Regions from separate parts of the Streptomyces sp. NPDC052023 genome, predicted to be linked through region 1. Evidence: riboswitches for the same ligand, from Rfam matches in the RefSeq annotation. Region 1 holds a riboswitch; each other region holds the start of a gene.

Region 1 (5,452 bases):
GGCCGTCCAGTACATGGTGGAGAACGGCGGCTCCGAGATGACGTGGCCGTTGAGGGCGACGGAGATACGGAGGTCGTAGCCGCCGGGCTCCTCCTCGGAGTCGTCCAGGTACGGCAGCAGGGGGTGCGTCCGTTCGGGCGGAGCCACCCGTGCCTCGTCCAGCGCGTCCAGCGGGGTGATCCACGCCGACACCGAGGTGGCGAAGGACTTGCCGAGGAACGGGCCGAGAGGGACGTACTCCCAGGCCTGGATGTCGCGGGCGGACCAGTCGTTGAGGAGGCACAGGCCGAAGACGTGGTCGCGGAAGCCGGACTGCGGCACCGGCGTGCCCATCGCCGACGGGACGCCGACCACGAAGCCGACCTCGGCCTCGATGTCCAGCCGGACCGACGTACCGAAGACCGGCGCGGTGTCGGCCAGGGCCTTGCGCTGCCCCGAGGGGCGGACGACGTCGGTGCCGGAGACGACGACCGTGCCGGAGCGGCCGTGGTAGCCGATGGGCAGGTGTTTCCAGTTGGGTGTGAGGGAGTCGGCGGCGTCGGGACGGAAGATCTGGCCGACGTTGCGAGCGTGGTTCTCGGACGCGTAGAAGTCGACGTAGTCCGCGACCTCGAACGGAAGGTGCAGGGTCACCGAGGACAAGGGGTGCATCAGCGGGGCGAGGGACTCGCGGTGTGACGGCACGGTGACCCAGGCGGTGAGCGCGCGACGGACGTCCGACCAGGCCGTGCGGCCGGCGGCGAGCAGCGGGTTGAGGGTCGGGCGGGCCAGCAGCTCCGCGTACGGGGAGCCGAGCGCCAGGGCGGCCGCGCCGGCGTCGAGGACGTGGTCGCCGAGGCGGACACCCACCGTCCGCTCGGCGGACCCGGCGGGTGAGAACACGCCGTACGGAAGGTTGTGCGGACCGAAGGGGTCACCCTCGGGGACATCGAAGGGGGGCATGGGGTGCTGCCTCACTTTCGTACGCGCGGTCCATGCGGTCGCTGATCACGTTACGGCTGCGGCACCCGTCTTGGGCAGTGTGTGAAACGCGTTGAAGGCACTGAATGTCCTGAATAGCTCCTTGTGCCTTCGCGTCGCCGCATGTCCCACCGACCCGTCACAATGACCGCCCCCGATCCGTCAGCGCAGTGAAAGCAAGCATCGCACCGGCCACTGACAACAGCGGGCGGCACCCTGCGGGCACGGACGGCGAACCCGGCGCAGGTCCTCCCCGGCGCCACGTGAGGGTGAAAAGCAGACGGTGTGAAGGTAGTTGGGAATGAACGGTGCGGGTCCGCTGTCCGTATTCTCGGATCATGGCCGCACCCATCGCATATGCCGCGCGCACTGAGTACGCGCGCACCGACTACGCCCTCATCGCCACCGACCTGGACGGAACGCTGCTCCGTGGCGACGACACGGTCTCCGACCGTGTCCTCGCCGCGCTCGCGCGGGTCTCGGCGGCCGGAGCCCGGCATCTGGTGGTGACCGGCAGGCCGGCGCCGAGGGTGCGGCCGCTGCTGGAACTCCTGGGCGGCGGGGGGCTCGCGGTGTGCGGGCAGGGCGCGCAGTTGTACGACGCCGGCGCGGATCGGCTGCTGTGGTCCGTGACGCTGGACCGGGAACTCGCGGAGACCGCGCTCGGCAAGATCGAGGCCGAGGTCGGACAGGTGTACGCGGCCGTCGACCAGGACGGCGTCGACGGGCTCACCTTGATCGAGCCGGGGTATCTCATGCCGCACCCCACGCTGCCGGCGGTGCGGATCGATCGCCGCGACGACCTGTGGTGCGCGCCGATCAGCAAGGTGCTGCTGCGTCATCCGACCCTGTCCGACGACGAGTTGGCGGCGGTGGCCCGCGCGGTGGTCGGTTCGCTCGCGACCGTCACCATGTCGGGACCGGGAACGGTCGAGCTCCAGCCGTGCGGCATCACCAAGGCGACGGGACTTGCGCTGGCGGTCCGGCACCTGGGCCTCGGCCCGGAACGGACCATCGCCTTCGGGGACATGCCCAACGACATCCCCATGTTCGACTGGGCGGCGCACGGCGTCGCCATGGCCAACGCCCACCCCGAGCTCAAGGCGGTGGCTGACGAGATCACCCTGTCGAACGAGGACGACGGCGTCGCCGTCGTCCTCGAACGGCTGCTGGCCGAGGCTCAGTACGGGCCGAAGACGTTGTCGATGGAGCCGTAGCGGTCGGCCGCGTAGTTGCAGGCGGCGGTGATGTTGGCGACCGGGTCGTACGGGTCGTACGCCGTGCCGGGCACGTGGTAGGCCGCGAAGGTCGGGTCGATGACCTGGAGCAGACCCTTGGACGGGGTGCCCTTGGCGGCGTTGGAGTCCCAGTTGTTGATGGCGTTCGGGTTGCCGGACGACTCACGCATGATGTTGCGGTGGATGCCGTCGTACGAGCCCGGGATCCCCTGCTGCGCCATGATGTCGAGCGACTGGCGGATCCAGCCGTCCAGGTTGTTCGGGTACGTCGTGACCGAGGTGACGGCCGCGGGCGTGGCGGCGGACGCGGTGGTGGCGCCGACGAGCGGCAGGGCGAGCAGGGCGGCGCCGGTACCGGCGACGGCGAGCCTGCGGGCGATGCGGGCGGTGCGGCTGTGCTGACCGTTTGCAGTCATGGGGACTGTCCTCTCCGGCGCCTGCGAGGTGAGCTGTCGGGTTCGGGCGGGGAGGTGCCCGGCCGCCTCTTGCGAGTGCGACTTCACCCCGAGCCGTTCCGGTGTGCCGTGCTGTACGGCCTCCGGTCCGGCAATCCACCTGGGTCCCCCGCTCCTGCCGTGCGGTGAGTGAGTCCGTCATGGGTGGCTCGGGCGGCGGCAGGATTCGGCGTTCCGCCCGACTGGCCGGGAACGTATGCGAGAGCACATGTCCGAAACAAGTGGCGATTTCACATATCGCGGGATTTGATCTTCGAATTGCCTGTTTGGCGCCCTTGATCCTTCGCGTCCGGCAACGGTCAACTCGGTTGTGCGCAAAGGCAGGTCGCGGGACCTCTGTAAGGAAATCGTGAAGGCGTCCGAGTGAGCCAAGTCACGCGCGAGCAGAAGAATGGCAAATCGGGCAATAGGCCCAAGTCCTAGTTAACCGGCGGTCCGTGGAATTCGCTCTTCCCAGGTGCGGTGGAAGACCACTTCTGCGCCATCGGTGCAAATCACCTCATTCGAGGTCAAAAAATATTCCGCCGTGCAGGCGATCTCCGACCGTGTGCGGATCGTCGTGTCCCAGGCGAACTCCGGGCGGTGCAGCCGGATCGACCAGTCCGAGCGGGTGCGGGCCGACAGCGGATCGTCCTCACGGACGGTGTACGTCTCCAGCGCGTCCTCGGTGTACTCCAGCCCGTCGGGGTGCATGCGCGTGCCGCCGCAGCGCGGGTCGACCTCCAGCCGCCACTCGCCTTTGGCCACGTCCCGCACGACCAGCCGCTCCGGGCGCGGTTCGTCGAGCGTGGCCGGCTGGGCGACGCCGAGCGGCCCGTACTGCTCCGGTTCGCCGAAGGTGAGCGGTGGGCCCACGGCACGCGCGCGTACCGGCAGTTCGAGGGCGCTGCCGGAGGGGTCCAGGGTGAAGCCGGCTGACGAGTCCGGCTGGGGCCAGATCCAGGGCCAGTACGCACAGGAGACGGCGAGGCGGATGCGGTGGCCGGGTGGGAAGGCGTACCCGATGCCGCTGAGCTCGAAGGTGACGTCCCCGGTGGCCCCTGGGACCCACGGCGTGACCCGGTCACGCCCCTCGCGCGCGGAGAGGTTGATCACGCCCCGTGTCACCAGGGTCGAGGAGCCGTCCGGCGCCACGTCGCACACGCGCGCGACGACCTGCCCGCGCGGCACCTGCGAGGTCAGCCGCAGCCGTACCCGCGGCCGCCCCAGCACCCACGTCTCCTCCGGCACCGCGAAGTCGAAGCTTGCCCCGCGCGCGTCCTCCTCCCGCTGGTCCGGCGGCAGGTCGGCCTCGCCCCCGGACGGGACGAAGCGCCCCGCGTCGACGCCGGTGTGCTGGGGCGACCGGACGAGCACGGGCTCGCCCCGCAGGGCGTACGTGACCGTCGTCACATGGGGTGAGGGCCATGCGGGCTCGCCGACCCAGCGGCCGGGCAGCGTCTCGTACCCGGGGGCCGGGGGATGCGCGTCCATGACGTAGGACCGCAGCAGCGGCTCGGACATCGCGCCGGTGTCCTCGCCCTTCAGCCAGTGGTCCCACCAGCGCAGGGTCTCCTGGAGGAAGCCGATCGCCGTGCCGGGCGGCATGCCGCGGTCGGGGTACTGGTGCGACCAGGGGCCGATGAGGCCGCGGACGCGGTCCGCCGGGAGGCGCTCGACCAGGCGGAGCACGCTGTCGCGGTAGGGGTCGTGCCAGCCGCCCACCGCCAGCACCGCGGCTCCGACGGCGCCGTAGTCCTCGCCGGCGCCGCCCTGCCGCCAGTAGTCGTCGCGTCCTTGGTGGGCGAGCCAGGTGTGGACGAAGGGCTCGACCTCTTCGAGGCGCCGCAGCCACATCTCCCGCCAGGCATCGCCGACATGGTGCGGGTCGGGCGGGCGGCAGGCGAAGGCGAGCATGGCCGCCGCCCACGCGTGCATGCCGGCGGCGAGGACGGAACCTCCCATGTAGTGCACGTCGTTGTCGTAACGGTCGTCCGCGGAGCAGACCGCGACGATCGCCTTGAGCGGCTCGGGCGCGAGGGCCGCGATCCGGAGGGAGTTGAAGCCGCCCCAGGAGATGCCGAACATCCCGACCTTGCCGTCGCACCAGGGTTGCGCGGCCAGCCAGTTCACCACCTCGACCCCGTCGGCCAGTTCGGTCGCGGAAAACGCGTCCGTCGGGACATCCTCGCTGTTGCCGTGCCCGCGCACGTCGACGCGGACGGAGGCGTAGCCGTGGCCGGCGTACCAGGGGTGGCGCTGATGGTCGCGGGGCGCGGTCCAGTCGGTCAGGCGGTACGGGAGGTACTCCAGGAGCGCCGGTACGGGCTCGCCGGTGATCGGGCGCCACACGCGCGCGTACAACCGGGTTCCGTCGGGCAGCGGGATACGGAGGTCCTGATGAGTCGTCTCGTAGGGGAAGGACGTACGGATGCGCATGAGCGTGACCCCAGGGATGGCTTCAGTGGACCGGGAGCGTCGTGCGGCGCGGCCGGGGTCCTGCGACCGGCTCCGCCAGGCCGGGGGCGACGGTGATCGCGCCGTCGGTGCCGGACCGGGCGGGGCGGAAGGAGTGGGCCATCAGGAGGAAGGGCAGGCCGCCGAGGGCCACGCCCGTCGCGATCGACACCAGCGTGCGCAGGCCGACGATGAGGCCCCCGGGCAGCGCGTGTGCTGCCGCGAACGGCACCGCGAGAGCGGCGGCGGGAGCCGGCCCTGTGGTGACCAGGCGGACGGCGCGGCGTATCGCCCGCGACGGAAGCGCGAACTCCGTCGCGCGTTTACGCCCGGCCAGGTGACGGCGGCAGGTGACGTACTGGA
Region 2 (5,452 bases), on a different contig from region 1:
TACGCGTACCAGCACGAGGAGGGCGTCGAGCCCGACCTGGTCTGCGTCGCGAAGGCACTCTCCGGCGGATATGTGCCGGTGGGTGCCACGCTCGGCAAGGACTGGATCTTCAAGAAGGTCTACTCGTCGATGGACCGGGTGCTGGTCCACTCGGCCAGCTTCGGCTCCAACGCCCAGGCCATGGCGGCCGGTCTCGCGGTGCTGTCCGTCATGGAGAGCGAGCGGGTCGTCGCGGGCGCCCGTGCCACGGGCGACCTGCTCAGGTCCCGGCTGGCCGCGCTGGTCGGCAAGTACGAACTGCTCGCGGACGTGCGTGGCCGTGGACTGATGATCGGCATCGAGTTCGGCCGGCCCCGGTCGCTGAAGCTGCGCAGCCGCTGGGCCATGCTCCAGGCCGCACGCAAGGGGCTCTTCGCGCAGATGGTCGTCGTCCCGCTGCTCCAGCGGCACCGGATCCTCACCCAGGTCTCCGGCGACCACCTGGAGGTGATCAAGCTGATCCCACCGCTGATCATCGGGGAGCGGGAGGTGGACCGGTTCGTGGAGGCCTTCACGGCCGTGATGGACGAGGCGCACAGCGGCGGCGGACTGATGTGGGACTTCGGCAGGACGCTCGTGAAGCAGGCGGTGGCCCACCGCTGACGCCGGGGGGTTCGGCGGGCCTTGCCTCTGAGGCAAACAATTTGCCCCTGAGGCAATCGTCCGGCTGAATGGAGCCATGAGCTCCTCTTCCGAGCCCGGGGCCGAGCCGGCCGTGTCGCTGCCGGCCGTCGCCCCGCAACTCCGCGAACTGCGCCGGCGCGCCTCCCTCACCCTGGAGGCCGCCGCTCGCTCGGCCGGGCTCTCGCCCGCCCATCTGTCCCGGCTGGAGACCGGGCAGCGCCAGCCGTCGCTGCCGATGCTGCTGGCCCTCGCCCGTATCTACGGTACGACCGTCTCGGAGCTGCTCGGCGAGACGGTCGCCGACCGGGACGCCGTCGTGCGGGCCGCCGACATGGAGCCGAGCGGCGCCGGCGGCTGGACGTACTGGCAGGCGGGCGCCTCCGGGCGGGGCATGCAGGCCCTGCGGGTGCATGTGCCCTACGGCTCGCAGGGCGACATCGTGCGGGTGCACGCCGGTGAGGAGTGGCTGTACGTCCTCCAGGGACGGCTGCGGCTGCGCCTCGGGGATGCCGCGCACCGGCTCGGCCCGGGCGACAGCGCCCACTTCGACTCCCTGACCCCGCACCGCATCGCCGCCGAGGACCCGGGCGGGGTCGACCTCCTCTTCGTCCACACCCTGCTGCAGAGCCCCACGGCCGCGCTCTGCCTCGGCCCTACCACGGGAGACATGCCATGAGAGACACCGAGGGGAAGATTCCCCGGGGTATCTGGGTCCGGTTCGTCATCTACCTCGTGGCGGGACACCTCTTCGCCGGCTTCCTCTATCTGCTTTTCGAGGTCGGCGCCAAGTAGAGGTCAGTCGAGCAGGCGCTCGCGCAGTCGTTCCCGGGTCCCGGGGGCTACGCCGAGCCCCTGCGCCAGGTAGGTGTCGACGTCGCCCCAGGTCTCCTCGACGGTCTCGAACGCCGCCGTCAGATACTCGGCGCGCGCGTCGAAGAGCGGGCTGAGCAGCTCCATGACCTCCGGGGAGTACGCCGAGGCGGAGCTGCCGCCCCGGTGCACCTTGTAGCGGCGGTGCTTGGCGTTGGACTCCAGGTAGTCGGCGAGGATCGCCTCGCGCTCCACACCCAGCGCGAGCAGCGTGACGGCGATCGACAGCCCGGCGCGGTCCTTGCCCGCCGCGCAGTGCATCAGCGCGGGGACGCTGTCCTCGGCGATCGCGTGCAGCACCTGGGAGTGCTCGGCGGTGCGCTCCTTGACGATCATGCGGTACGAGGTGACCATCCGGTCCGCGGCCCTGCCGTCGGCCAGGACCTCCCGCAGCTGCTCCACGTCGCCGTCCCGGACCATCTTCCAGAACTCCGCGCCGTCCGCCGGGTCGGACAGCGGCAGGTTGACGTTGCGCACACCCGGCAGCTCGATGTCCGGGCCCTCCAGCCTCTGGTCCGCGGCGTTACGGAAGTCGAAGATCGTGTGCAGCCCCAGTGAGGCGAGGAACGTGGCGTCCTGCGCGGTCGCGTGGGCGAGGTGGCCGCTGCGGAACAGCACTCCCTGCCGCACCCTGCGCCCGTCCACCGTCGGCAGTCCGCCCACGTCACGGAAGTTGCGCACTCCGGCCAGTTCGGGCTCGGTCGACGGCACGTGCTGCGTCACGGGGGCTCCCTCCCATCGGCCCCGTCGGCGCGGCTCGTCGACGGGCACGTCTTGACGATACGACACGGATTTCCCCGGCCATGAGTTGTCCTGAGGCGGTCAGGGGAGCACGAACTGCGCCCGCGAGCCGTACACCCGACAGCGCTGTACCAATGTGGCGAATCGGGCGAAATGCGCGGGATGTCTTCATGGTGCGACGGGGGCCGCATCCTGAACCGGGTGTGACTGTTTTTCCTCCAAGAATCCCATCTAGGCTGTCTGTCCGAATTAGGCCCTTCTTTCCAACTCTCTCTCAAATAAGGAAACCTGGAGCAGGGTCACGTGAGCAGCGTCATATCCGTGACCGAGCGTCGTTTGTCATGCATGTGTAATTCACGTGCCTTTTAAGGGCGTTTACGGAAATCACACGCTCTCCGATGCACGGAGTGTGACCGGAATTCGGGTGAACGGATCACGAAAACGGCGTTCCGGCGGAACCTCTTGCTTGTCCCGTTGCGTCGCGGTCGCTTACGTTCCACACCGATCCGGGCGGACGCCTAATCCTGCCGCCGCCCGGTGCCCGCGCAAACCCACCCGTGTTCGGCAGGAGCGGGGGACCCACAGGTAGTTGCCTGTTCCGGTTCCCGGAACGGCTCGGGGTAAAGCCTCGTCCCGACGCGGCCGGACATCTCCAGTCCGCACCCGACAGCTCACCTCGCAGGCGCCGGAGAGGAATTCGCCATGCCCGCGAAGGGTAAGCACCGCCGTCCGAAGACCCAGCGCTTCACCCGTTCCATCGCCGTCGCCGGAACCGGTGGCGCCGCACTCGCCCTCCCGCTGATGGGGGCCGCCGGCGCCCACGCCGCCACCCCCCAGTCCGCCGCGGAGAAGGCCGTTCAGTCGGTCCCGGTCCAAAAGACGGCAGTGCAGCAGCAGTCCGCCGAAAAGCAGTCCACCGCCAAGAAGGCCGGTGTGCGGACGTATTCGGTGAAGGTCGGCGACTACCTCTCGAAGATCGCCGACGAGCAGAACGTCAGCGGTGGCTGGCAGCGGCTCTACGAGGACAACCGTGAGGCGGTGGGTCAGGACCCGTCGCTCATCCACCCCGGTCTGAAGCTCACGATCGGCGCGAAGGCAGCGGCGAGCGGCGGTAAGCAGCCGACCGCGCCGTCCGCCGCCGCTCCCTCCGCCCCGGCCGCATCGCCGGCCACGACCGAGGCGTCGCAGTCCTCGAACGCGTCCGAAGCCGCGGCGAACACGTCCGAGGCCCCGGCCTCCACCCAGGCCGCGGAGACCGCCACCTCCACCGGCTTCTCCGCCCCCGTGGACGGCGCCGGCGTCGGTACCGCCTACCGCGTGGCAGGCAGCATGTGGTCCAGCGGCTACCACACGGGCGTCGACTTCGCCGCCGCGACCGGCACCCCGCTGAAGGCCGTCGGCGCGGGCACGGTCGTCTCCGCGGGCTGGGCCGGCGCGTACGGAAACCAGGTCGTCATCAAGCTCGCCGACGGCTACTACGCCCAGTACGCCCACCTGTCCTCGCTCTCCGTCGCCAGCGGCCAGAGCGTGACCGCGGGCCAGCAGATCGGCCTCTCCGGTTCGACCGGCAACTCCACGGGCCCGCACCTGCACTTCGAGATCCGCACCACGCCGGACTACGGCTCGGACGTCGACCCGGTCGCCTACCTCGCCTCCAAGGGCGTCTCGATCGGCTGACGCACGCGCCGCTCACGCCACCGAAGGCCGGACCCCGATCCCCGGGTCCGGCCTTCGGTGCGTTCGGTGCCTGCGGTCGTTGCGGGCCTACGGCGTTATTCCGCAGTTGACCAATCCTTTGGCCGTGGCCTTTCTCACCGTCCGTCAACCCCTTCCTACGGTCGCGTAGGTCACATTCGAAGGGGAATCATGTCCCGACGTGGCAGACGATTCGAAGAGTGACAGCAGATCAGTGATCGGGTCGTACGTGGCGGTGGGGGACAGCTTCACCGAGGGCGTCGGCGACCCCGGCCCCGACGGGGCGTTCGTCGGCTGGGCCGACCGGTTCGCCGTACTGCTCGCGGACCGCCGTCCCGAGGGCGACTTCCAGTACACCAATCTCGCCGTGCGCGGCAGGCTGCTCGACCAGATCGTGGCGGAACAGATCCCGAGGGCCGTCGAACTCAGGCCGGACCTGGTGTCGTTCTGCGCCGGCGGCAACGACATCATCCGCCCGGGCACCGACCCCGACGACGTGGCCGAGCGCTTCGAGACGGCGGTCGCCGCGCTGACCGCCGCCGTCGGCACCGTCCTGGTGACGACCGGTTTCGACACCCGGGGCGTCCCCGTGCTCAGGCATCTGCGCGGCAAGATCGCCACCTACAACGGCCATGTGCGGGCCATCGCCGACCGGTACGGCTGCCCGGTGCTCGACCTGTGGTCGCTCAAGTCCGTCCAGGACCGCCGAGCGTGGGACCACGACCGGCTGCACCTGTCTCCCGAGGGGCACACGCGGGTGGCGCTGCGCGCCGGTCAGGCCCTACGCCTCGCCGTCCCCGCCGACCCGGAGCAGCCCTGGCCGCCGCTTCCGCCGCGGGGCACCCTCGACGTGCGCCGGGACGACGTGTACTGGGCGCGTGAGTACCTGGTGCCGTGGATCGGCCGGCGGCTGCGCGGTCAGTCCTCCGGCGACCACGTCACGGCCAAGGGCATGCTGTCGCCGGACGACATCAAGATGCGGATCGCGTCGGTGGCTTGAGGCGTTCGGTGCACAGGGCGACGGATCGCCGGCGGCTCAGCGCCGCCCGGCCGCCGGCACCTCCGTCAGCCCCAGCTCCCGGGCCAGCGCCTCGTCCACCCACTCCTGGGCACGCGCGCGGGAGACCGCTCCCGCGTAGGACGTGATCTGCACGGCCAGCCCGTCGAGCAGGGCGGTCAGGCGCAGGGCCGAGCCCATGGGGTCCGGGCAGTGGAACTCGCCGGCCGCCACACCCTCGGCGATGACCTCGGCGATCGCCGCCTTCCACCGCTTGTCGAGGTCCCGGGTGACCTCCCGCAGCGCGGGCTCGCGCAGCGCCGCCGCCCAGCCCTCGATCCACAGCCGCCAGCCCTTGGCCGGGCCTGTCGGCGCGTACCAGCGCACCGCCGACCGCAGCCGGCGCAGTGCCGTCGTCCGCCGCCCGAGCAACTTGCCCAGATGGGCGAGATCGTCCTCCGCCGCGTACGCGAACGCGGCGGCGAC
Region 3 (5,452 bases), on a different contig from region 1:
GCTGCCGGTGGAGTTCACGCCTGCGCAGGAAACGTGACGCACTTTCAACTATGTGATCTTCACGTGATCTGTGCGGCATTAACTTGTGACAAGTGATCGTCTGCCTATACGTTCACCCATCAGCGCGGCCCCCCTGTTTCACCTGCCGCGCAGATCCCCGCTGTCGCGCGAAAGGTCCCCGCATGCTCTCCGGGAACGGTCGTCACCGTCGCCCCCGCCAGGCACCCGCTCTTGTCGTCGCGGCCGGAGTGACCGGCTCCGCCATCGCCATCCCGCTCCTCGGCGCCACCGGTGCGAGCGCCGCCGGCGGAACGACATGGGACCGGGTCGCGGAGTGCGAGACCGGTGGCTCCTGGAGCGCCGACACGGGCAACGGCTACTACGGCGGGCTGCAACTCTCCCAGCAGGACTGGGAGAAGTACGGCGGCCTCATGTACGCCGCGAGCGCGGACCGGGCCAGTCGTTCGCAGCAGATCGCCGTCGCCGAGAAGGTCCTCGCGGACCAGGGCGTGGGCGCGTGGGCGACCTGCGGGCCGCTGGTGGGGCTCGATGTGGACACCGAGTCGGCCGCGGTCGACACGGGGGTGGCCGGTGACGCCTCCAGTACGCCGTCGCATACGAGATCCAGCGATTCGGGAAGTCTGTCCAACTCGCTCGGCTTGTCCCACTCGTCCGGCCGTAGCCATGCCGACGGCTCCAGCGGTTCCGGCGGCTCCAGCGACGCCGATGAGTCGCATGGTTCCGGTGCGCCCACGGATTCCGCGAAGCCATCGAGTCCGGCAAACCCAACGAATTCCCCGGACTCCACTGAATCCGGCGAATCCGGCCAATCCCGCCCGTCCGACGGTTCCACCTCCCAGGAGGCCGGCGGATCCACCTCTCCCGATTCCAGTGGATCCCCCAGCTCCAGCGAATCCCCTGAATCGGGCGAATCCCCCTCAAGTTCCCCGTCTTCCGACGTGCCTTCGGGCATGCCGAGCACCTCGAACCTCACCGACACCGGAGCCCTCGGCACCGGCAAGCACCGAGGGGGCAGCGCGGACGAGGGTGACGGCAGGTCCGGAGAGTCCGCCGGGCGGCATGCCTCGCGCGGAGCCGCCGGCACCCGCGCGGCCGTCGACGGTTCATACACGGTCCGGGACGGCGACAGCCTCTGGAGCATCGCCGACTCCCTTGACGTGCAAGGCGGATGGGCCGCGCTGTACGCCGGGAACAAGAACGCCCTCGGTGCCGACCCCGACCACATCGTCCCCGGTCAGGAGCTCGACATCCGGGCGGAGTAGGCCGGCGAGCAGGCCCGGAAACGGCCTGCGGGCGGCGGGAGTTCACGTCACACTTCGAGCTGAATGTCCGTTTTGGCGAAAGTGTGGGATGAGTCTCAGAAGCCCTGATCGTCTTTGAAATTCCGTCGATCGCCTGTCTACGGTCATGACCGCTCGTCAACACGAGCCCCGGTTGCCGCAACGCCGAATCCTGCCAGCGGCCGGCCGGGAACAGTCGTCGCGTCAAGCGCCGTAGGCAGGAGCGGGGGACCCAAGGTAGGTGCCGGGCCCGGCAGTTGAGGAGACTCAGCGCCGGAACCGGCTTGGGGTGAAGCCACGCCTCCCAGGGAGGTGTGGCCGGGCAACTCAACCGGCCCGAACCCGACAGCTCACCTCGCAGGCGTCGGTGAGGGGATCAACCATGCTGTTTTCCAGCAAGGGCAAGCACCGTCGTCCGTCCAAGGCCGTTCGCGCCATCGCCGCGGTCGGCGTCACCGGTGCCGCCGCCGTCGCCGCGCCGCTGATGGCCGCCGGCAGCGCCTCCGCCGCCACGGCCTCCGAGTGGGACACCGTCGCCCAGTGCGAGTCCGGTGGCAACTGGTCCATCAACACCGGCAACGGTTACTACGGCGGTCTGCAGTTCTCCGCCTCGACCTGGGCCGCGTACGGCGGCACGCAGTTCGCCTCCACGGCCGACCAGGCCTCCAAGGAGCAGCAGATCCAGATCGCCGAGAAGGTGCTCGCGGGCCAGGGCAAGGGTGCCTGGCCGGTCTGCGGCACGGGCCTGTCGAACGCCGCGTACACCGGCGGTGGCTCCACCGACAGCGGCTCCGCCGCGAACGAGTCGCAGAGCACCGACACCAGCACGCGGGCGACCGAGGAGCAGCCGGCTTCGCGTTCCGAGGAGCGTCCGGCCGCGAAGGAGACGGTCACCACGCCGACCGGCGACAAGGTGAAGAAGGGCGACGGCGAGTACAAGGTCGCCGAGGGTGACACCCTCAGCACCATCGCCGCCGAGCACGACGTCAAGGGTGGCTGGGAGAAGCTGTTCCAGCTGAACAAGGACATCGTCGAGGACGCCGACCTCATCTTCCCGGGTCAGCAGCTGCACCTGAAGTAGGACGGCGTACGCCGCCGGCCCGCCGGAGGCCCCAGAGGCTCCCGTGAGGGTCACCCCCCGTCCCCACGGGCTCCCCGCCCTGGTGCGTGTTCCCCCGTACGCACCGGGGCGGGGCTTTTTTACGCCCCGCATCGGTGCGCCGCTATCGGGATCGTCGGTCAGCCGCCCCCCTGTCTCAGCCGTGCGCCGCCCCAGGCGCCCCCTCGCCCTGCATGCCGGCCGCGCGCCGCGCCGATGCCACCCGCAAGGACACGCGCTCGCCTGGGGTCCCGGCCCTTCATCGCCCGTGCACCGCGCCGATGCCGCCCACCGGACATCCACCTGCCCCGCGGTCTCGGCCATCCGGCGTCCCCCGGGTCGCCGTCCGCCGGCCCCCCGCCCCCTCACCCCCCGCTTCCCACCCCGTGCGCCCCCGTCTTTGTTTCGTTCGGAAACAATTTACTCTCGGTTCCGTCCACGAGATGGGCGACCGGCTGGCCGATCGCACGGAGGCGGTTAGGCTCGTCTCGCAGAGCCGCTGCGGTCCTGCTAAACCGCGTCACATCCACGAAGGAGATGCTCGTGCCGTCCATCGACGTCGTCGTAGCCCGGGAAATCCTGGACTCCCGAGGCAACCCCACGGTCGAGGTCGAGGTCGGCCTCGACGACGGCAGCACGGGTCGTGCCGCCGTTCCGTCCGGCGCTTCCACCGGCGCCTTCGAGGCCATCGAGCTCCGCGACGGCGACCCCAACCGCTACCTCGGCAAGGGCGTCGAGAAGGCCGTCCTCGCCGTCATCGAGCAGATCGGCCCGGAGCTGGTCGGTTACGACGCCACCGAGCAGCGCCTGATCGACCAGGCGATGTTCGACCTGGACGCCACCGACAACAAGGGCTCCCTCGGCGCCAACGCCATCCTCGGCGTCTCGCTCGCCGTGGCGCACGCCGCCTCCGAGGCCAGCGACCTGCCGCTGTTCCGCTACCTGGGCGGCCCCAACGCGCACCTGCTGCCGGTGCCGATGATGAACATCCTGAACGGCGGCTCGCACGCCGACTCCAACGTGGACATCCAGGAGTTCATGATCGCCCCGATCGGCGCGGAGTCCTTCTCCGAGGCCCTGCGCTGGGGCGCCGAGGTCTACCACACCCTCAAGAAGGTGCTGAAGGGCAAGGGCCTGGCCACCGGCCTCGGCGACGAGGGCGGCTTCGCCCCGAACCTCGGCTCCAACCGCGAGGCCCTCGACCTCATCCTGGAGGCGATCAAGGAAGCCGGCTACACGCCCGGCGAGCAGATCGCCCTGGCCCTCGACGTGGCCGCGTCCGAGTTCTACAAGGACGGCGTCTACACCTTCGAGGGCAAGGACCGCTCGGCCGCCGAGATGACCGAGTACTACGCGGAGCTCGTCGACGCGTACCCGCTCGTCTCCATCGAGGACCCGCTGTTCGAGGACGACTGGGAGGGCTGGAAGACCATCACCGACAAGCTCGGTGACAAGGTCCAGCTCGTCGGCGACGACCTGTTCGTCACCAACCCGGAGCGCCTGGCCCGCGGCATCGAGGACGGCGCCGCCAACGCCCTGCTGGTCAAGGTCAACCAGATCGGCTCGCTCACCGAGACCCTGGACGCCGTCGAGCTGGCCCAGCGCAGCGGCTTCAAGTGCATGATGTCCCACCGCTCCGGCGAGACCGAGGACGTCACCATCGCCGACCTCGCCGTCGCCACCAACTGCGGCCAGATCAAGACCGGCGCCCCGGCCCGTTCCGAGCGCGTCGCCAAGTACAACCAGCTGCTGCGTATCGAGGAGATCCTCGACGACGCCGCGGTGTACGCCGGCCGCAGCGCCTTCCCGCGCTTCAAGGGCTGAGCGACGCCCTCGTAGGAAGCGTCGTACGTACGTCCCCGCACCCGGTCCCGTACCGTGTGCGGGGACGTACGCGCGTGTGCACCACGCAGGCATGGGGAGGCGAGAGCCGAAATGGCCGTGAAGGAACGCGACCGTTTCTCCACCGCGACCAGGCTCAGGCTGCTCGGCGAGCAGACCGCGGCCCGTGTCTACCGCTCCCAGACCCGCCGCCAGGCCCGCCGTTCCCGGCTCACCGGCCGCGCGGCCCTGCTCGCCCTCGTCGTCTGTTCCCTGGTCGTCGCGCTCGCCTACCCGATAAGGCAGTACGTCGCCCAGCGCGCCGAGATCGCCGATCTGCGGCGGCAGAAGCAGCAGGCCGAGGCGCGGGTCGAGGAACTGCGCGACCTCAAGGCACGCTGGCAGGACGACGCCTACGCGGAGCAGCAGATCCGGCAGCGGCTGCACTACGTGATGCCGGGCGAGACCGGCTACATCGTGATCGACCCGGACGAGGCCAGGCAGTCCCGCTCCGACCAGGGCACGGCCGACCGCCCCTGGTACGCGAACGTATGGGACGGGGTCGACAAGTCCGACGCCGCCCACCACTGAGCCGGTCGCCTCCGGCCGGTGAACGTAACAGAGAGACAGGTATGGAAACGCCCCCGCCGCCCACCCCGCGCACCGAGCCCACCGACGCCGACGTCGAGGCCTTCAAGCAGCAGCTCGGGCGGCCGCCGCGCGGACTGCGCGCGATCGCGCACCGGTGCCCGTGCGGGCAGCCGGACGTCGTGGAGACGGCCCCCCGGCTGCCCGACGGCACGCCCTTCCCGACGCTGTACTACCTGACGTGCCCGCGGGCCTCGTCGGCCATCGGCACGCTGGAGGCCGAGGGCGTGATGAAGGAGATGACCGCCCGGCTGGAGACCGACCCGGAGCTCGCCGCCACGTATCGCGCCGCCCATGAGGACTACATCCGGCGCCGGGACGAGATCGAGGAGCTGCAGAACTTCCCCAGCGCGGGCGGCATGCCGGACCGGGTGAAGTGCCTGCACGTGCTCGTCGCGCACAGCCTGGCCGCCGGGCCGGGCGTCAACCCGCTCGGTGACGAGGCCCTGGCGATGCTGCCGGAGTGGTGGCGCAAGGGCGCGTGCGTGACCGCGGCGAACGAGGCAGACAAGGCGAACGAGGAGGACGGCAAGTGACCCGCGTGGTCGCCGTCGACTGCGGTACGAACTCCATCCGGCTCCTC
Region 4 (5,452 bases), on a different contig from region 1:
GCGCTGCTCCTGCGGGGTGAGCCAGCGAGTCGTCATGCCACCAGTGTAGGTTTGCTTAAAACTTGAACCAAGCCGCCCGGCCCACGACCCGCACAAGCCGCCCAGCCCGCGACCCGCCCAGCCCGCGAGCCGACCCCTCGCAAAGCCCCAGCCCGCAAGCCGCCGGCCCGCCCAGCCATCGGACCGCCGCCCCCGACCCCGACGTGGAGTGCGCCCCATGCCCTACCCCTACGTCCTGCTGTCCGCCGCCGTGTCCCTCGACGGCTACCTGGACGACACCGGCCCCGACCGGCTCCTCCTGTCCGGCCCCGCCGACTTCGACCGGGTCGACGAGGTGCGCGCCGGTGCCGACGCGATCCTCGTCGGCGCCGGCACCATCCGGGCCGACAACCCGCGGCTGCTGGTCAACTCCCCGGAACGCCGGGCGGCCCGGACCGCGGCGGGGAAGCCGGAGTACCCCCTCAAGGTCACGGTGAGCGGCACGGGCGAGCTGGACCCGGCGGCCAACTTCTGGCACACGGGCGGCGAGAAGGCCGTATATACGACGACGGAGGGCGCCCGGCGCCTCAAGGACGGCCCCGTGGCCGCCGACGTGGTCGCCCTCGGCGACACGCTCGACTGGCGTGCGGTCCTGGCGCATCTGCACGACGTGCGAGGCGTGAGCCGTCTGATGGTCGAGGGCGGCGGCACCGTCCACACCCAGCTCCTCCTGGAGGGCCTCGCCGACGAACTCCAGCTGGTGCTCGCCCCCCTCTTCGTCGGCGACCCCTCCGCGCCCCGCCTCTTCGGCCCGGGCCGCTACCAGTCCGGACGCCTGCGCCTGGTCGAGACCCGGCGGATCGAGGACGTGGTTCTCATGCGCTACGAGCCCACCGCCCCCGGCACCGGCACCCTCGCCGCGTCCGCCGACCGCCGCTGGCTGGCCCTCGCCTGCGAGCTGGCGGCCCTGTGCCCGCCTTCGGAGACGGCCTTCAGCGTCGGCGCGGTGGTCGTGGCGGAGGACGGTACGGAGCTCGCGCGAGGCCACTCCCGGGAGGGCGGCGATCCGGTCGTCCACGCGGAGGAGGCGGCGCTCGCCAAGATCGACGCGACCGACCCCCGGCTGCCCGGCGCCACGGTGTACACGAGCCTGGAGCCCTGCACCCACCGCGCCTCCCGGCCCCGGCCCTGCGCGCGCCTGATCCTCGACGCCGGGGTGGGGCGCGTGGTGACGGCCTGGCGTGAGCCGGACACGTTCGTGGCGGGCGCCGACGGGAGCGGGGTACTGGCGGCGGCCGGGGTGGACGTGGTGGTGGTTCCGGAGTACGCGACGGCGGCCAGGGAACCCAACCGGCACCTGGCCGTGTGAGGGACCTCCAGGTCCTGGTCGGCGCGGGCCTGCGGAAACCGTGGCGCGGAGCGTCCCGCGCATGGCGTACACTGGTGTCATACCGACGCGGGGTGGAGCAGCTCGGTAGCTCGCTGGGCTCATAACCCAGAGGTCGCAGGTTCAAATCCTGTCCCCGCTACTGAAGGCCCGGGGCCGGAATCCAGATCATGGATTCCGGCCCCGAGTCGTTTCCCGGCGCCGGTTCCTCCGTCATCCGGTCGGCCCGTCCGGCTGGTCTCCCGCGCCCGCTCCAGGAACTCTGGACAGGTGCGACGACCTGCGTAACAGGAGACGACAGTGCGGCCTGCGGAGGCAGAGGGAGAGCGGCCGTACGCCAGATCCGGCGACCGCGTCCCCGGTGACCCGGCCCCCGACGCCGCCCCCGGCCCCGGCGGCCCCGCGTCACTCGCCGGCCCGGTGCCACCCGCGCCGCCCCCCGAGGAACGCCCGATCTCCTCTGCCCGCACCTTCGTCCGCTTGCTCCCCGCCCTGCTCCTCGTCATCGGTGGCTGCTACGACTACCTGACCCCCAGCGGCTTCACCGGCGCCCCCCTGTTCACCGCCGCCCCACTCATCGCCGCCCCCCTCCTGTCCTGCCGGGCCACGGTCCTCACCGGCGTCGCGGCCCTCCTGGTGGTCGTGGCCATGGACATCCGGTTCGGCGAGGCCCTGAAGGTCGAGTCGCTCACCGAGGCGGTCACCGTGGCGACGGTCGCCGTTCTCGCCGTGCTGATCAACCGGCTCGTCCGGCGCAGCCATGCCCGCCTCGACTCGGCCTGGGAGATCGCGGAGGCCGCCCAGCTGGCGGTGCTGCCGGAGCCGATGGAGCGGATCGGCGGGTTCGAGATCGCCGCGCGCTACGAGGCCGCCCAGGCGGACGCCTTCATCGGCGGCGACCTCTACGCGGTGCAGGACAGCCGCTACGGCGTACGGCTGGTGGTCGGGGACGTGCGCGGCAAGGGTATGGGGGCGGTGGCGGCGGTCGCGGTGGTCATCGGGGCGTTCCGGGAGGCCGCCGAGCACGAGGCGACGCTGGCGGCGGTCGCGCAGCGGCTGGAGCGGGCACTGACGCGCGAGGCCTCACGGCGGGACGGCGTCGACGCCTTCGAGGGGTTCACCACCGCCGTACTCGCCGAGCTTCCGCACGACGACGGCGTCGTACGGATCCTCAACCGCGGCCATCCGCCGCCGCTGATGCTGTACGCCGACGGCACGGTGAGCGCGCTGCCCGCCCAGGAACCGGCGCTGCCGCTCGGCATGGGCGAGCTGGGCACGTGGGCGGACCGGGCGCAGGAGACGCCGTTCCCGGTAGGGGCGACGCTGTTGCTGTACACCGACGGCCTGTCCGAGGCCCGTGACGCGTGGGGCGCGTTCTACGACCCGGTGGCCGGGCTGGCCGGCCGGACCTTCTGTGGCCCCGGGGAGCTGCTGTGCGCGGTCGCCGACGAGGTCCGCCGGCACAGCGGGGGCGGCACCACCGACGACATGGCACTGCTCGCGGTACGGCGCCCGCACGGCGACTGTCACCGCGGGTGATCGAACGGAAGCCCTCCGCATAACAACTGACATGCAGTCAGATGTGGAGATGACTCTGAATGACGGTCAACTCGCCCGATTTTCGCCGTTCATGGACCTGTACGTCCTGGCAGAAAACGTTAAAGATCAAGTGGAACAGCTTGGAAATCAGGCCCCGGTTCTATTAACGTCCGATAACGCAGCGCGGTCGTCCCAGCCGTCACAAGAGGCGGCTCCGTGCGCACGCGCCGAATCCCGCGCGGGGCCCTCACCGGCCCACAGGGAACCGGGGAACCATCATCTTGGGGTGAATCGGGCGTATGCCGCCGTGGAAGCACGGCTGGTTTACGCGCGTAGGAGACCTTCCTGCTCCGAACCCGTCAGCTAACCCGGTAGGCGAGAAGGAAGGAAAGGAGTACGCCCACGTGGCGTCCAACCGGCCTGCCCCACAGGCCCCGTTCGTGCCGGATCAGCGCACCGCCGACGGCACCGAGACGTTCGTCTACGGCGCACAGCGCACCGACGAGGGCCCGTGGGAGGAGTGGAATCCCACTGCGGAGACCATCCGCCCCGTACGCGGCCGGCATCGCGTCAGCAAGCAGCGCGGCGGCGGGCTCGCCCGCAGCTCCACCGTTCTCGGCGTCGGCGTCATCGCCGCGGTCGGCGCGGGCGGCATGGCGAGCGCCAACACCGGCAAGCCGCCGGTGTCGATCTCGATGCCCGACCTGCCCAACGTCGGCTCGCTGATATCCGACGACTCCGACTCCGACTCCGCCGACACCTCGACCGCGAGCGCGCCGCTCAGCAGCCTCGGTACGGCCACCGCGGCCACCGCGGAGGGCACCACCGGCGCCGGTGAGACGCTGCGCGCCCGCATCATCGCGCAGGCCGAGCAGCAGCAGGAGCAGGTCGAGAGCAAGGCCGCCGCCGAGGCCGTGGCCGCCGCCGAGAAGGCCGCCGCCGAGGCAGCGGCCAAGGCGGAGAAGGAGGCCAAGGAGAAGGCCGCCGCCGCGAAGGCGAAGGCCGAGGAGGAGGCCCGGCAGAAGGCCGAGGCCGAGCGGCTCGCCGCGCTGGCCAAGCAGTTCACGCTGCCGACCTCCTCGTACACCCTCACCTCCACCTTCGGCCAGGCCGGCGCCCTGTGGTCGTCCGGCTACCACACCGGCCTCGACTTCGCCGCGCCGACCGGCACGCCCCTCAAGGCCGTCCACAGCGGCACCATCACCGAGGCCGGCTGGAACGGCTCGTACGGCTACAAGACCGTGCTGACCCTCGACGACGGCACCGAGATCTGGTACGCCCACCAGTCGTCGATCGGCGTCAGCGTCGGGCAGAAGGTCACCACGGGCGAGGTGATCGGCCGCGTGGGCGCCACCGGCAACGTGACCGGGGCCCACCTGCACATGGAGGTGCACACCGGCGACTCCGGTGGCATCGACCCGCTGGCCTGGCTGCGGAGCAAGGGCCTCAACCCCTGAGGGCCTCCTCCTGACGCGCTTTTCACGAACCCCGGCGGTCCTGACGGCAACCCCCCGACGTCAGGGCTGCCGGTTTCGGCTGTCCGGGGGCCGGGGGGCGTCCTACGACCGGTAGGGGTTGTACGCCGGGTAGGGCGCCGCGGGCCCGTGCGCAGGCGCCCAGCCGTACACCGGCGGCATCAGCACCGGCATCGGCGGGGCGGTCGTCCGGGCCGCGTACTCCAGGGCCGGGCGGGCGATCTCCCGGCGGCTCCACAGCTCCTGGAGCAGCTCACGTTCCCGTACGACGAAGTCGGTGCGGGCCCGGCCCCGGCGGCCCCGGTGCCGGAGGAAGGCCAGGGACGTGGCGTACGCCTCGTACTGTGAGACCGCCCGGGCGGCCGGTCTGCCGAGGTGGTGGCCCGCGTACTCGCGGGCAAGCCGGCGGGCCCGCATCGAGCCGAGGGCGAAGGGCTCGGACGGCGAGATCCAGCCGGCCACGACGTAGGCCGGGAGCTCCTCGCGGACGGTCCGCAGCTCCCGCTGCCGCGTCCAGATCACCAGCCAGGTCAGCAGCCCGAACGCGGGGACCATGAAGCCGCCGTACACCGCGAGGAACCCGTAGTCACCGAAGGTCGCAGAGCCGTTCCAGAAGGCGTGCATCCCCATCGCGAGCAACAGCCCCGTCGGCGGGAGCAGCACGCGGCGCAGCCGCTGGCGCTCCGCGGCGAGCGCGGCGATGCCGAAGCCGATGCCGGTGAACACGGTGAACAGGGGGTGCGCGAACGGCGACATGATGACCCGCACGAAGAACGTCGCGGCGGTCACGGAGGCGATCCCGCTGTGGCCGGCCAGCTGGTCGGTGCCGAACGCGGTGCCGAGGTAGAGGATGTTCTCGGTGAAGGCGAAGCCGGTGGCGGTCACCCCGGCTATGACGACGCCGTCGAGGATTCCGGTGAAGTCGCGGCGCCGGAAGAGGAAGAGCAGCAGGATCGCGGCCGCCTTCGCGGACTCCTCGACGATCGGGGCTATGACCGTGGCACCCCAGGTGTCGGCGCTGGCCGGGTCCGCGGTCGCTATCCATCTGGTCGCGAAGCTGTTCGCGATGATG

What was found. Region 1 has a riboswitch for cyclic di-AMP ahead of ACIHCM_RS30775 (transglycosylase SLT domain-containing protein). Riboswitches for the same ligand answer to the same signal wherever they lie in the genome.
Region 2: another riboswitch for cyclic di-AMP. It lies ahead of ACIHCM_RS07540 (LysM peptidoglycan-binding domain-containing M23 family metallopeptidase); the one in region 1 lies ahead of ACIHCM_RS30775 (transglycosylase SLT domain-containing protein).
Region 3: another riboswitch for cyclic di-AMP. It lies ahead of ACIHCM_RS24850 (transglycosylase family protein); the one in region 1 lies ahead of ACIHCM_RS30775 (transglycosylase SLT domain-containing protein).
Region 4: another riboswitch for cyclic di-AMP. It lies ahead of ACIHCM_RS04110 (M23 family metallopeptidase); the one in region 1 lies ahead of ACIHCM_RS30775 (transglycosylase SLT domain-containing protein).

What each region holds. Positions count from the first base shown of each region.
Region 1 is NZ_JBIUBW010000021.1:11,879-17,330, reverse strand. It holds gene fahA (fumarylacetoacetase) at 1-942, opposite strand, end outside; gene ACIHCM_RS30780 (HAD family hydrolase) at 1,299-2,177, shown strand; gene ACIHCM_RS30775 (transglycosylase SLT domain-containing protein) at 2,141-2,614, opposite strand; cyclic di-AMP (ydaO/yuaA leader) riboswitch at 2,618-2,795, opposite strand; gene ACIHCM_RS30770 (CocE/NonD family hydrolase) at 3,077-5,071, opposite strand; gene ACIHCM_RS30765 (hypothetical protein) at 5,094-5,452, opposite strand, start outside.
Region 2 is NZ_JBIUBW010000003.1:3,127-8,578, forward strand. It holds gene ACIHCM_RS07520 (aspartate aminotransferase family protein) at 1-642, shown strand, start outside; gene ACIHCM_RS07525 (helix-turn-helix domain-containing protein) at 719-1,339, shown strand; gene ACIHCM_RS07530 (DUF6126 family protein) at 1,336-1,455, shown strand; gene ACIHCM_RS07535 (tyrosine-protein phosphatase) at 1,459-2,256, opposite strand; cyclic di-AMP (ydaO/yuaA leader) riboswitch at 2,817-2,972, shown strand; gene ACIHCM_RS07540 (LysM peptidoglycan-binding domain-containing M23 family metallopeptidase) at 2,977-3,951, shown strand; gene ACIHCM_RS07545 (SGNH/GDSL hydrolase family protein) at 4,184-4,969, shown strand; gene ACIHCM_RS07550 (TetR family transcriptional regulator C-terminal domain-containing protein) at 5,006-5,452, opposite strand, start outside.
Region 3 is NZ_JBIUBW010000013.1:106,539-111,990, reverse strand. It holds gene ACIHCM_RS24860 (cytochrome P450) at 1-37, shown strand, start outside; gene ACIHCM_RS24855 (transglycosylase family protein) at 183-1,283, shown strand; cyclic di-AMP (ydaO/yuaA leader) riboswitch at 1,501-1,680, shown strand; gene ACIHCM_RS24850 (transglycosylase family protein) at 1,684-2,382, shown strand; gene eno (phosphopyruvate hydratase) at 2,944-4,224, shown strand; gene ACIHCM_RS24840 (septum formation initiator family protein) at 4,336-4,812, shown strand; gene ACIHCM_RS24835 (DUF501 domain-containing protein) at 4,854-5,405, shown strand; gene ACIHCM_RS24830 (exopolyphosphatase) at 5,402-5,452, shown strand, end outside.
Region 4 is NZ_JBIUBW010000002.1:15,919-21,370, reverse strand. It holds gene ACIHCM_RS04130 (MarR family winged helix-turn-helix transcriptional regulator) at 1-36, opposite strand, end outside; gene ACIHCM_RS04125 (dihydrofolate reductase family protein) at 218-1,348, shown strand; tRNA gene ACIHCM_RS04120 (tRNA-Met) at 1,435-1,508, shown strand; gene ACIHCM_RS04115 (PP2C family protein-serine/threonine phosphatase) at 1,667-2,905, shown strand; cyclic di-AMP (ydaO/yuaA leader) riboswitch at 3,121-3,298, shown strand; gene ACIHCM_RS04110 (M23 family metallopeptidase) at 3,310-4,362, shown strand; gene ACIHCM_RS04105 (PrsW family intramembrane metalloprotease) at 4,465-5,452, opposite strand, start outside.